2 regions of the Streptomyces sp. NBC_00704 genome follow, and region 2 is predicted to be linked to the other one. Evidence: riboswitches for the same ligand, from Rfam matches in the RefSeq annotation. Region 2 holds a riboswitch; the other holds the start of a gene.

Region 1 (6,988 bases), 4.5 Mb from region 2:
CGGGCCCGAGGAGGAACCGGCCGGTGAGCCCGTCGTCGAGGAGGCGGCGCCGGCCGAGCGGCAGTGGCGGCCCGGGCACGACGTCCGCCATGCCGAGCTGGGGCACGGGTGGGTGCAGGGCAGTGGGCTCGGCCGGGTGACGGTGCGTTTCGAGACGCCCGAGTCGGAGCCCGGGCGGGTGCGGACCTTCCGGACGGACGATCCGGGGCTGGAACCGGCGGATCCGCTGCCGCTGGTACGGCGAGGACCCGACGTGGGCGGCGGGCCGCAGGCCGCCGGAGTGACCGGTCCCGATCTCGGGCTCACGGGATGGGGATCCGGGAACTCTCGGCGAGACCGGTCAGTTACATAGAGTGAGGGCGAGTGGGTCGTCCGAAGGACGCCGGGTGGTGTGGCGGGACTCGTGAGGGACGGCGGTGCCGGGCGGCGGCGCCGACAGGGGAGGGGGAGCCGGATGAACGTCGACGGGGAGCGGTGCGCGGAGCGGGCTGCCGGGGTGTCGCCGCAGCGGGCGGCCGAGATGGGTTCGGTGACGGGCCGGGTGGCGCGGTGGGCCGCCGGTCGCGGCGACGCGGCCGGTCTGCTGCTCGTCGGGTCGTGTGCGCGGGGGGCGGCGCGCGCCGACTCCGACGTCGATCTGCTGCTGCTGTCGACGGCGCCCGACGGGTACGCGGCCGACGACGCCTGGCTGCGGGAGCTGTCCCTGGGCGAGGTGGTGCGGGTCCGTGCCTGGGGGCCGCTGACCGAATGGCGGCATCGCACCGGGTCCGGTCTGGAGGTGGAGCTGTGCGTCGGTCCCGCCGACTGGGCGAGAACCGATCCGGTCGACGCCGGCACACGAAGAGTCGTCACGGACGGAGCCCGGCCGCTGTACGACCCGGCCGGGATGCTGGAGGCGCTGATACGGGCCTGCGGCTGAGCGCTCAGCCGTCGTCCGTGCCGGCCAGCCGCCCGAAGTCGTGGTCGGGCAGCGGGGGAGGGCTGCCCAGGTCGAGACCGTAGTGGTGGTAGAGCTGGAGTTCCTGCTCCGGGGAGAGGTGGCGGCCCACGCCGAAGTCCGGGGCGTCCTTGATCAGGGCCCGGTCGAACGGGATGCGCAGGGCGCCCTCGACCAGTTCGCTGGGCTCCAGGGGGACGAAGGCGTCGCGGGTGAAAAGACCCGTGCGTATGGCCGCCCACTCCGGCACGCCGGTCGCGTCGTCCAGGTAGACCTCGTCGACGGTGCCGATCTTGGTGCCGTTGCGGTCGAACGCCTTGCGGCCGATCAGGTTGCGCGGATCGATGTCGGTCTGCACGGGCCCTCCACTGGGTCGCAACTCATCCGTTAGCACTACAAAAGTGCACAATGGGATCGGCGGCCACTCGAGAGGGTGATGTTGACCTCGCTGGTAGTCTGACAACGGCTGCTGACCCCGTGCGGGAGAGTCCTCCGAACGACATCGGAGGCGCCGAAGGAGCAAATCCTCCCCGGAATCTCTCAGGCTCACGTACCGCACGGACGAGGTCACTCTGGAAAGCAGGGCGGGTCCGACGGCGTCGACGGACCCCGCTCTCACCGACGGTGAAAGCCGGTCGTCCCTCGGGCGGCCGGTGAAGCTCTCAGGTTGAGATGACAGAGGGGGAGGCCGTCCGGGTACCCGCGCCGTGGTGACCCACGAAGGTCGTGTCAGACCAGGAGGCCTCCGTAATGACCGCCCATCGCATTCCACTCTCCGAACTCGAGCAGGGAATCCCGTTCGAGCAGCGCCATGTAGGACCCGATCACGAGGCGCAGGCCAAGATGCTCGCTCACGTGGGCTACGGCTCGCTCGACGAGCTCACGGCCGCCGCGGTCCCGGACGTGATCAAGAACGCCGATGCGCTGGACCTGCCCGGCGCGCGCACCGAGGCCGAGGTGCTGGCCGAGCTGCGCTCCCTGGCGGATCGCAACCAGGTCCTCGCCCCGATGATCGGGCTCGGCTACTACGGCACGTTCACGCCGCCGGTCGTCCTGCGCAACGTCATGGAGAACCCCGCCTGGTACACGGCGTACACGCCGTACCAGCCGGAGATCTCGCAGGGCCGGCTGGAGGCGCTGCTGAACTTCCAGACCATGGTCGCCGACCTGACCGGACTGCCGACGTCCGGTGCGTCGCTGTTGGACGAGGGCACGGCCGCCGCCGAGGCGATGGCGCTCTCGCGGCGGATGGGGAAGAACAAGAAGGGCCTCTTCCTCGTCGACGCGGACGCGCTGCCGCAGACCATCGCCGTGATCGAGACGCGTGCCGAGCCGGCCGGCGTCGAGGTCGTCGTCGCCGATCTGAGCGACGGGATCCCGGCGGAGATCGCCGAGCGCGAGATCAACGGCGTGCTGGTGCAGTACCCGGGAGCCTCCGGCGCCGTCCGTGATCTCGGGGCGCTGGTCGAGCAGGCGCACGGTCTGGGCGCGCTCGTCACGGTCGCCGCGGACCTCCTCGCGCTGACCCTGCTGAAGTCGCCGGGGGAGCTGGGGGCCGACATCGCCGTCGGCACCACCCAGCGGTTCGGGGTGCCGATGGGCTTCGGCGGACCGCACGCCGGCTACATGGCCGTCCACGAGAAGTTCGCGCGCAGCCTGCCCGGGCGGCTCGTGGGCGTGTCCGTCGACGTGGACGGCAACAAGGCCTACCGGCTCGCGTTGCAGACGCGTGAGCAGCACATCCGGCGGGAGAAGGCCACCAGCAACATCTGCACGGCGCAGGTGCTGCTCGCGGTGATGGCGGGGATGTACGCCGTCTACCACGGGCCCGACGGGCTGCGGGGCATCGCCCGGCGCACCCACCGGTACGCGGCCGTGCTCGCCGCCGGGCTCCGGGCCGGCGGGATCGACGTCCTGCACGGCTCTTACTTCGACACGCTGACCGTGCGGGCGCCGGGGAAGGCCGCGCAGGTCGTCGCCGGGGCGCGCGAGCACGGGGTGAACCTGCACCTCGTCGACGCCGACCACGTGTCGGTCGCCTGTGACGAGACGACCGGGCGGGCGCAGCTGGCCGCGGTGTGGGCCGCGTTCGGCGTGACGGGCGACGTCGAGGCGCTCGACGCGGTCACCGAGGACGCGCTGCCCGCCGGTCTGCTGCGCTCCGACGCGGTCCTGACGCACCCCGTCTTCCACCGGTACCGCTCCGAGACGGCGATGCTGCGCTACCTGCGCCGCCTCGCCGACCGGGACTACGCGCTCGACCGCGGCATGATTCCCCTGGGCTCGTGCACCATGAAGCTCAACGCGACCACCGAGATGGAGCCGGTCACCTGGCCCGAGTTCGGGCAGATGCACCCCTTCGCACCGGCCGAGCAGGCCGAGGGCTACCTGACGCTCATCCGTGAGCTGGAGGAGCGGCTCGCCGAGGTCACCGGGTACGACAAGGTGTCGTTGCAGCCGAACGCCGGGTCGCAGGGCGAGCTGGCCGGGCTGCTCGCCGTGCGCGGCTACCACCGGGGCAACGGCGACGAGCAGCGGACCGTGTGCCTGATCCCGTCCTCCGCGCACGGGACCAACGCGGCCAGCGCGGTGATGGCGGGCATGAAGGTCGTCGTCGTGAGGACCGCCGAGGACGGCGAGATCGACGTCGAGGACCTCCGTGTGAAGATCGAGAAGCACCGGGACGAGCTCGCGGTGCTGATGATCACCTACCCGTCGACGCACGGGGTGTTCGAGGAGCACGTCGCCGACATCTGCGCTCAGGTGCACGAGGCCGGCGGGCAGGTCTACGTCGACGGCGCGAACCTCAACGCGCTGGTCGGGCTGGCCAAGCCGGGGCACTTCGGCGGTGACGTCTCCCACCTGAACCTGCACAAGACGTTCTGCATCCCGCACGGCGGCGGCGGTCCGGGAGTCGGCCCGGTCGCCGTACGGTCGCACCTCGCGCCCTATCTGCCCAACCACCCGCTGCAGCCCGCCGCGGGCCCGGAGACCGGCGTGGGACCGATCTCCGCGGCTCCCTGGGGTTCCGCGGGGATCCTGCCGATCTCCTGGGCCTATGTGCGGCTCATGGGCGGCGAGGGCCTCAAGCGGGCCACCCAGGTGGCGGTGCTCAGCGCGAACTACGTCGCCAAGCGGCTGGAGCCGCACTACCCCGTGCTCTACAACGGGCCGGGCGGGCTGGTGGCGCACGAGTGCATCATCGACCTGCGGCCGCTGACCAAGGCGACCGGTGTGAGCGTCGACGACGTCGCCAAGCGGCTGATCGACTACGGCTTCCACGCGCCGACGATGTCGTTCCCGGTGGCGGGGACGCTGATGATCGAGCCGACCGAGTCCGAGGACCTCGTCGAGCTGGACCGGTTCTGCGACGCGATGATCGCGATCCGCGCGGAGATCGAGAAGGTCGGCTCGGGTGCATGGCCGGCCGAGGACAACCCGCTGCACCACGCCCCGCACACCGCCGCCGCCCTGGGCGGGGAGTGGAAGCACGCGTACTCGCGTGAGGAGGCCGTCTTCCCGGCCGGGGTGTCGGCCGCCGACAAGTACTGGCCGCCGGTGCGCCGGATCGACCAGGCCTTCGGCGACCGGAACCTGGTCTGCTCGTGCCCGCCGCTGGACGCGTACGAGGACTGATCGAGCGTGACGCCGACCGCAGGGCCCCCTCCACGACGGAGGGGGCCCTGCGGCCGTTCGCGGGCCCGGTGGCCCCGTCGGCGCGCGAGTGACCGCGCGGCGCGCGCCTTGTGAGCCACCCAGACCACGTCTGCCCGGTCGTTGCTGCCCGGCGCCCCCTGCCCGCCGTCGGCCGTCCCCTGTCCGTCGCCCGTCGGGTCCTGTCGGCCGTGCGTCGCCTGCCGGGGTCGGTCGGCCCGTGCGTCGCCCGTCGAGGTCGGTGCGCCTGTGCGCGGGCCGCTGGTCCCTGCCGGCCGCTGGCGTGGTCCTGTCGGCCGGGGTGGGAAGACCGTCCGGCGTCGCCCGCCGGGTCCTGTTGGCCGTGCGCCGCCCGTCGGGGCCGGTCGCCCGTGCGTCGCCTGCCGGGTCCTGTTGGCCGTGCGCCGCCCGTCGGGGCCGGTCGCCCGTGCGTCGCCTGCCGGGTCCTGTCGGCCGTGCGTCGCCTGCCGGGTCCTGTCGGGGTCGGTCGGCCCGTCCCTCGCCCGTCGAGGTCGGTGCGCCTGTGCGCGGGCCGCTGGTCCCTGCCGGCCGCTGGCGTGGTCCTGTCGCCGGGGTGGGAAGAGACCGTCCGGCGTCGCCCGCCGGGTCCTGTTGGCCGTGCGCCGCCCGTCGGGGCCGGTCGCCCGTCCGTCGCCCGTCGGGTCCTGTCGGCCGTGCGTCGCCCGCCGGGGTCGGTGGGCCCGTGCGTCGCCCGTCGAGGTCGGTGCGCCTGTGCGGGGGCCGCTGGTCCCTGCCCGCCGCTCGCGGGGTCCTGTCGGCCGGGGTGGGACGAGACCGTCTGTGCCCCCACCGGATCGCGCGGGGGCCGATGTGTGTGCGGGCGGCTCTGTTCGCCGGGCGGGTCGTGGTGCGTTCTACGCCGTCGCCACGGCCACTTCGGTCGCCTTGATCAGCGCCACGACGTCGGAACCCACGAAGAGCCCCAGGTCGGTCGCCGCCTCCTTGGTGATCACCGCCGTGAGCAGGGCGCCCTCCAGCGTGATCTTCACCGAGGCCATGACCTCGCCCACGGTGAGTCCGGTGATCGTGCCGGGGAGCCGGTTGCGGATGGACAGGCCGGCGACCTGCCCGGCGGCCAGGGCCACCTCGGTCGACTTCACCAGGGCGTGCACGGCGGTGCCCGGGGCGAGACCGAGCTGGTGCGCGGCCTCCAGGGTGATGGCCGCCGTGAGGTCCTGCCCTCCGTCGAGGCGGATCCTGACGGTGGCCATGACCTCGCCTGTCTGGACGGCGGTCACGGTGCCGGGGAGCTGGTTGCGGATGCTCATGGTCATGAGCGCCACCGTAGAGCCCTTGGTGCCTTATGTCTGGTATGCGGGTTTGTGTGCCGTAGTCACTCCCAGGGTGCGGGCGGTGGCCGGGCGGGGTGCGGCCGCCGGTCCCGGTCGGGAACCTTCCTGTCCGGGCATGCGGTTCCGTGGATGGTTTCGGCCATCGCGTGGGCGGTGGGCGCCGGTGTGAGCGGAGGGTGACGTTCTGGGGCGTGCGTGCCGGGGCGAGGGAGTCCCGTGTGGTGTCTGTGCTGCTCATGGGCCGGTCTGAGTCGGCGGCCGGAACACTCAGCGTCACGTCGGGCGGCGGGAGGGGGACCGACCGGTGTCGATCCCGGTGCTCTTCGGTTCCGTAATGTTCGCCCATTGATCCGAATGTTTCGATGTGATCAAGGGCCGCTGCTCACGCCGGTTTCCGAACTGGGCTCCATATTGGCTGCGTTCAAGGGGTTGCCTCGCGTTGGAGGGTGTCTCTAGGGTGCGGCAGCAGCGAAGCTTTCTGGATCTCGTTCGAAACTTTCGATCTATCAAGGAGCGCATGATGGGCGACCCGGCACTCTCCCGCCGCGGCTTTCTGGCGGCCTCCGCCGCGGCCGGTGTCAGCATGACGGCACTGAGCGCCTGCGGCGGCGACTCGGACGGAGGGTCGTCGGGCGGAACGACCACCATCGAGTGGTGGAACATCTCCACCACTCAGCCGACGAAGGACGTCTGGGCAGCGCTGGCCAAGCAGTTCGAAGCGCAGAACCCCAAGATCAAGGTGAAGATCGTCCAGCTGGAGAACGACGCCTACAAGTCGAAGATGACGGCGTTGACCGCCTCCGGGAAGCTTCCCGACATCTTCCACACCTGGGGCGGTGGCGTCCTGCGGCAGCAGGTCGACGCCGGGCTCGTCGAGGACCTCACCGACCGGACGAAGGGCTGGGGCGACAGCCTGCTGTCGGTCGCCCGGGAGCCGTACCTGATCGACGACAAGGCCTACGGCGTCCCGTTCGACATCGGCATGATCGGATTCTGGTACAACAAGGCGCTCTTCAAGAAGGCCGGCGTCGCTGCGCCGCCCACCACGTGGAGCGGCTTCCTCGACGCCGTGCGCAAGCTGAAG
Region 2 (6,988 bases):
ATGCGGTCCTCGCCGACCGCGTCCTCGTCGACGACGAAGCCGCCGCCGACCGAGTAGTACGTCTTGGACAGCAGTTCCGCGCCCGAGGCGTCGTGGGCCCACACCGTCATGCCGTTGGCGTGGTAGGGCAGGGCCTTGCGGCGGTGCAGCACCAGGTCGTCGTCGAAGGAGAAGGGGATCTCGTGGCTGCCGAGCAGCCGCAGCCGTGAGGACTCCCTGATCCGCGCCACCCGGTCGTCCGCCCCCGCCACGTCGACGGTGCGAGGCGAGGCGCCCTCCAGGCCGAGCAGCACCGCCTTGGGGGTGCCGTGGCCGTGGCCGGTCGCGCCCAGTGAGCCGTACAGCTCGCAGCGGACGGACGCGGTGGACTCCAGCAGGCCCTCGTTGCGCAGCCGCCGCGCGAACATGCGCGCCGCACGCATCGGGCCGACCGTGTGGGAGCTGGACGGGCCGATGCCGATCGAGAACAGGTCGAAGACCGAGATGGCCACGGGTACTCCTTCAAAAAGGGCGGGGGCGCACGTCGTCGGGCGCCCCCGCCGTGGAACTACTTGTTCAGGCCGGGGTACAGCGGGTGCCTGTCGGCCAGGGCCGTGACCCTCGCCTTCAGCTCCGCGCGGTCGGCCTCGGGGAACGGCGAGGGCGCCGTCAGCGTCCGCGCGATCACGTCCGCGACCTCCGCGAAGTCCTCGGCGGTGAAGCCGCGGGTCGCGAGGGCCGGCGTGCCGATCCGCAGACCCGAGGTGACCATCGGCGGCCGGGGGTCGTTCGGGACCGCGTTGCGGTTGACGGTGATGCCGACCTCGTGGAGACGGTCCTCGGCCTGCTGCCCGTCGAGCTCCGACTCGCGCAGGTCGACCAGGATCAGATGGACGTCCGTGCCGCCGGACAGGACGTTCACACCGGCCTTGCGCGTGTCCTCGGCCGTCAGGCGCTCGGCGAGGATGCGCGCACCGTCCACTGTACGGCGCTGGCGCTCCTTGAAGTCCTCCGAGGCCGCGACCTTGAAGGAGACCGCCTTGGCGGCGATCACGTGCTCCAGGGGGCCGCCCTGGAAGCCCGGGAAGACGGACGAGTTCAGCTTCTTCGCGAACGCCTTCTTCGCGAGGATGACACCGCCCCGGGGCCCGCCCAGCGTCTTGTGGGTGGTGGAGGTGACGACGTCGGCGTACGGGACCGGGTTCGGGTGCAGGCCCGCCGCGACCAGACCGGCGAAGTGCGCCATGTCCACCCACAGGTACGCCTCGACCTCGTCGGCGATGCGGCGGAACTCGGCGAAGTCCAGCTGCCTCGGGTACGCCGACCAGCCCGCGATGATCACCTTCGGGCGGTGCTCCCTGGCGAGCTTCTCGACCTCGGCCATGTCGACCAGGCCGGTCACCGGGTCCACGTGGTAGGCGACCACGTCGAACTGCTTGCCGGAGAAGTTCAGCCGCATCCCGTGGGTCAGGTGGCCGCCGTGGGCCAGGTCGAGCCCGAGGATGGTGTCGCCGGGCTGGGCCAGCGCGAACAGGGCGGCCTGGTTGGCGGACGCGCCGGAGTGGGGCTGCACGTTGGCGTACTCGGCGCCGAACAGCTCCCTGATCCGGTCGATCGCGATCTGCTCGGCGACGTCCACGTGCTCGCAGCCGCCGTAGTAGCGGCGGCCCGGGTAGCCCTCGGCGTACTTGTTGGTCAGCACCGAGCCCTGCGCCTCCATGACCGCGAGCGGAGCGAAGTTCTCCGAGGCGATCATCTCGAGCGTGGACTGCTGGCGGTTCAGCTCGGCGTCGACCGCGGCGGCGATCTCCGGGTCGAGCTCGTGCAGGGGCGTGTTCAGGACGGACATGCGTCTGCGACTCCTCAGCCGGCGGTGTAGGCGGTGTACTCGTCGGCGGAGAGCAGGTCGCCCGGCTCGTCCGTCACGCGTACCTTGAACAGCCATCCGCCCTCGAAGGGGGCGGAGTTCACCAGCGACGGGTCGTCGACGACGTCCTGGTTGACCTCGGCGATCTCACCGGAGACGGGCGCGTACAGCTCGCTGACCGACTTCGTCGACTCCAGTTCGCCGCAGGACTCGCCCGCGGTCACCGCGTCGCCGACCTCCGGGAGCTGGACGAAGACCACGTCGCCGAGCGCGTTGGCCGCGTGCTCCGTGATGCCGACCGTCGAGACGCCGTCCTCGACGACCGACAGCCACTCGTGCTCCTTGCTGTAGCGCAGCTGCTGGGGGTTGCTCATGGCCTGAATTCTCCTGTACGCGGTGGAGTGCTGTTGAAGGGGGACGGCTGCGGACGCACGTGAGCAGCGAGAATGTGCGCAGTCTCACGCGGCCCGGTCGCACGCTGCGGCGCGGGGACGCGCCCAGTGTCTACTTCTGGCGCCGGTAGAACGGCAGCGCCACGACCTCGTACGGCTCGTGCGCGCCGCGGATGTCGACGCCGACGCCCGGGGCGCCCGGCGCCGCGTGGGCCGCGTCGACGTACGCCATCGCGATCGGCTTGCCGAGGGTGGGGGAGGGGGCGCCGGAGGTGACCTCGCCGATCACCTCGCCGCCGGCGACGACCGCGTACCCGGCGCGGGGGACGCGACGCCCCTCGGCGACCAGGCCGACCAGCACGCGCGGCGGCTTCTCCTCGGCGCGGGCGGCGGCCGCGGCGAGCGCCTCGCGGCCCACGAAGTCGCCCTCCTTCTGGAACTTCACCACCCGGCCGAGCCCGGCGTCGAACGGGGTGAGGGAGGTGCTCAGCTCGTGCCCGTACAGCGGCATGCCCGCCTCCAGGCGCAGCGTGTCCCGGCAGGACAGACCGCAGGGGACCAGGCCGGCGCCCTCGCCGGCCTCGGTCAGCGCCTGCCACAGTTCGACGGCGTGCTCCGGCTTCACGAACAGCTCGAAGCCGTCCTCACCGGTGTAGCCGGTGCGCGCGATGAGGGCGGGGACGCCGGCGACCGTGCCGGGCAGGCCGGCGTAGTACTTCAGGCCGTCGAGGTCGGCGTCGGTCAGCGACTTCAGGATGCCGGGCGACTGCGGGCCCTGGACGGCGATCAGCGCGTAGGCGTCCCGGTCGTCGCGGACCTCGGCGTCGAAGCCCGCCGAGCGCTCCACGAGCGCGTCCAGCACGACCTGGGCGTTGGAGGCGTTGGCGACGACCATGTACTCGCTCTCGGCGAGCCGGTACACGATCAGGTCGTCCAGGATGCCGCCGTCGGCCCGGCAGATCATGGTGTAGCGGGCGCGGCCCGTGCCCACGGCCGAGAGGTCGCCCACCAGCGCGAAGTTCAGGAGCTCGGCCGCCTGCGGGCCGCTCACGGTGATCTCGCCCATGTGCGAGAGGTCGAAGAGCCCGGCCCGGGTGCGGACGGCGGTGTGCTCGTCGCGCTCGGAGCCGTAGCGCAGGGGCATGTCCCAGCCGGCGAAGTCGGTCATCGTCGCGCCGAGCGAGCGATGCAGGGCGTCGAGCGCGGTGCGGCGCACGGCCGTGGATTCGGTACTGCTCATCGGTCGGTCGTCTCCCAGGGGCAATGGGGTCCCCCGCGCGAGCGGATCCGGGCGTGGGGGATGGCGAGGTCGTTCCTCCCCATCTGTCATCGGAACCTGAGAGGTTCGCCATGATCGCGAAGATCGTGACTTGCACCTTGGGTGGAGCCGCCCGTGGGCGACCCGCTTTTCAGATGTGCCTCGCCCGCGCGGTAACGGTGCCTGAGAGATTCAAGGGAGGGACTTGCTCCTTCGGCGCCCCAGCGAAGCTGCTGCTGAGGACTCTCCCGCGCGGATTCAAACGGCCGGTATGCAGTTGGCGCGGCCATCATCGCACGGCCCGCCCCGATCACGGCAGGGCCGTATCTGTAACCGGCCTGTGTCGGTACGCGCATGAAAACGCGAGACGCCGCCCATTACCTTCTCTTTACGCTTGGCGGGGATGAGGCCCACCTGACCCCAGGGGAGGACGATCACGGTGAACAGGACGACGCGCACGGCGACGACCACGGCGTTGGCCACCGGCGCGGGGATCGCGCTGCCCGCCCGGCCGGGCCCGACGGCCCGGGACGCGCGCGCTGCGCGGCCCGCGCCCGTCGTCCGTGACCTCCGCGACCGGGCCGGCCGCAGCCCGCACGGCCTGCTCTTCGGACCCCGCGACCTGGTCGTGGTGACCGGCCTGCCCGGCAGCGGCAAGTCCACGCTGATGCGGCGGACGGCGGGCGGCGTCCGCGTCGACTCCCAGGACACCCGCGACCGCTGGGACGCGCGCATGCCCGGCTTCCTGCCCTACGCCCTCTACCGCCCCCTCGTCCGCCTCTCCCACTACGCCGGGCTGCGCCGGGCCCTGCGCGGCGGCGGGGGCGTCGTCGTGCACGACTGCGGCGCGCAGGCCTGGGTCCGCGGCTGGTTGGGCCGCGCGGCCCGCCGCCGCGGCGGCACGCTCCACCTGATCGTCCTCGACGTCGGCGCGGACACGGCGCTGGCGGGCCAGCGCGAGCGCGGCCGGGGCGTCTCGCGCTACGCCTTCCTGCGGCACCGCCGCGCGGCCGCCCGGCTGCTGCGCGCGGTGGAGAAGGGGCGGCTGCCCGCGGGCTGCGGGGCGGCGGTCCTGCTCGACCGGCCCGCGGCCGACGTCCTGCGGCGCATCGGCTTCACGGGCTGAACCGGGCCTCCCGGCACCCGTTAGCCTTTCGGTCACAGCAGTGAGAGCGGTTCTCGGCAGGCGGTAGGCAGATGGACTTCCCACCGGCGGACTTCCCGACGGAATTCCCGGCGCAGGCACACCCCCATTCGCACGGCGGATGGCCCGGCAACGAGCTGGAGGAGGTGCTCTCCGCCTCCCTCGGCGTGCCCGAGGCCGGCGCCCGGATCGTGGAGGTGCTCGGCCGCAGCTTCGTATGGGTGCCGCTGCCCGGCGGCGGCGGCCCGCACAGCGGCCCCCTCGACCTGCCCACGCTGGAGCTGGACGGCCAGGTGTACGTGCCGGTCTTCAGCTCCGAGGAGCAGCTGCGCCGGGTCGCCGGCGCGCACATGTCGTTCACGGTCGCCCCGGCCGTGGAGTTCGCCCGCGGGCTGCCCCCGCAGGCCGGCATCCTGGTCAACCCCGACGGCGTGGTCGGCGTCCCGCTGCCGCCGCCGGCCGTGGCCGAACTGTGTCGGGCGGGCCGCACCCCGCTGGACGGCCCGGCGAGCGGCGGCCGGGTCCGCCTCTACGAGCCCGACTGGCAGGACGACCCCGTCGACTTCCTGGCCGCGGCCTCCGCGGAGTTCGAGGCCATCGGCGTGGTCCGCACCGCCCGCCGCTGCCTGGCCGCGATCGAGACGGCTGACCCGGTGATGTTCGTCGGTGTGGAACTCTCCCAGTGGGAGGGCGACCTGCGCGCGTTGCCGCTGGAGGCCCTCGGCAGGGCGCTGGGCGCGACGGCGTCGCCCTGGCCCGTCAACCTGGTGCTGCTGGACGTCGCCCAGGACCCGGTGGGGGAGTGGCTGCGGGAACGGGTCCGCCCCTTCTACACGCGGCCCTGACCAATCGCGCGAGGCCGCGGCCGACGGCGTTCCCGCCACAAGGCGGCGGGGAGGGCCGCGAGGCCGCGGCCGACGGCGTTCCCGCGGCGAGGCCGCGGGGAAAGGCCGTGGGGACGGGCCGCGCGGACCAGGTCGGGCGGACGGGCCGTGGGGGCGGCCCGGGGGCGGGGGGCCGCGGCCCGCTACGGCTCGCGCGCGGGGGCCCGGGGTCACAAACGGACCGCACCCGCCAACGTGCCGGTCCTCCTGACCCCTTGGACGCTTAAGCTGGACTCCGACGCGGGACGACACGGAAGAAGGGGCGGTACAGGTGAGCGCCAGCGGCATCGCGACCGGTCAGGTCGAGCACATGCTGCGCCAGGTCACGCCCGGGCGCTACGACGCCTACGAGGCGCTCCTGCGCGCGCTCGCGACCCCTTCCTCCGGCCAGGTCTGGATGCTGCTGTGGCACGGCCAGGCCGGCTCCCCGGACGCGCAGTACGGGAACATGGAGGTCGAGGGCCACGGCTACGCGCCCTGCGTGACCTCCGCACAGGAACTGAGCGCCAGCGGCTGGAACAGGTCGTACGAGGTGATCGACGGGCTGGACGCGGCCCGCACGCTCTACCCCGACCACTACGGCCTCTGGCTGAACCCGCACGCCCCCGGCGGTGGCATGGGCATCCCCTGGCTGGACCTGCGCCGCATCGCCACCGGTCTGGAGCGCCAGCCCGCCGGCCCGCTGCGGCTGTCCGAGCCCGGCATCGAGATCCCGCAGTTCTACGCCCTGCTCGCGCAGAACGCCCACCGCACCCCGGTGGTCCGCGCGCTGCGCCGGGCCTGGGTGCAGCCCGCGCTGGGCGCGCCCTACCTGGCCCTCGGTCTCGACGTCTACGAGTCCTCCCCGCCGGCCGTGGACGCCGTCCGGGCGATGATGCAGCAGTCCGTCGCGGCGGTGCCGGACGGGCTGCCGGTCTCGACGGTCGCCATGACCGACGAGTACGACCCCGTCGTCATGTGGATGCGCGCCAACGCGCGGCCGTTCTACGACCGCGAGGCGCACGCCGCCGCTCCCGCCCAGGCTCCCGCGGGCGGCTACGGCTTTCCGCCCGCCGGACGTTACTGACCCCTTCGCCGCTCCTGACTCCATGGCAGGAGTCGGACTTCTTCGCGCGTAGATAACAGCGATATGGGGTGGACGCGCCCAATATGCCCGAATTTGTCACTGTCCGGGGGGCGTTACCCGCCGTCCGGATAACGGAACCCCTCTACCCGCATCACGTTTACGCATCCATTCACTGCCAAGTCTGGCAACAGATCGCCAAAGCGTTGAAGACTCCCGCTCCAGGGGGACTTATCCCCCGCGTATTACGGACTGATCACGCCGCTACAGCGGCAAGTGCGGGCCGGCTACCGCCGGTTGAGAGGGGTCCCTGCCAGATGACGGCACCATTGCACGAGCCGACCGCGGAAGCGGCCCCGAGTGCGGCCGAGGAAGCGGCGGTCGCCAGCAGCGACGCCAAG

The links. Region 2 has a riboswitch for glycine ahead of gcvT (glycine cleavage system aminomethyltransferase GcvT). Riboswitches for the same ligand answer to the same signal wherever they lie in the genome.
Region 1: it holds a riboswitch for glycine, as region 2 does, so the genes downstream of both, gcvP (aminomethyl-transferring glycine dehydrogenase) here and gcvT (glycine cleavage system aminomethyltransferase GcvT) in region 2, are expected to answer to the same signal.

The regions. Positions count from the first base shown of each region.
Region 1 covers NZ_CP109000.1:1,247,779-1,254,766, reverse strand. Annotated here, with positions in the region: gene OG802_RS05540 (DNA polymerase IV) at 1-352, shown strand, start outside; gene OG802_RS05535 (nucleotidyltransferase domain-containing protein) at 455-919, shown strand; gene OG802_RS05530 (PRC-barrel domain-containing protein) at 924-1,295, opposite strand; glycine riboswitch at 1,408-1,503, shown strand; gene gcvP (aminomethyl-transferring glycine dehydrogenase) at 1,688-4,573, shown strand; gene OG802_RS05520 (TOBE domain-containing protein) at 5,467-5,886, opposite strand; gene OG802_RS05515 (extracellular solute-binding protein) at 6,425-6,988, shown strand, end outside.
Region 2 covers NZ_CP109000.1:5,733,540-5,740,527, forward strand. Annotated here, with positions in the region: gene OG802_RS25015 (L-serine ammonia-lyase) at 1-491, opposite strand, end outside; gene glyA (serine hydroxymethyltransferase) at 548-1,828, opposite strand; gene gcvH (glycine cleavage system protein GcvH) at 1,843-2,220, opposite strand; gene gcvT (glycine cleavage system aminomethyltransferase GcvT) at 2,351-3,478, opposite strand; glycine riboswitch at 3,552-3,657, opposite strand; glycine riboswitch at 3,658-3,757, opposite strand; gene OG802_RS25035 (AAA family ATPase) at 3,930-4,622, shown strand; gene OG802_RS25040 (enhanced serine sensitivity protein SseB) at 4,694-5,485, shown strand; gene OG802_RS25045 (enhanced serine sensitivity protein SseB C-terminal domain-containing protein) at 5,796-6,590, shown strand; gene OG802_RS25050 (ABC transporter permease) at 6,905-6,988, shown strand, end outside.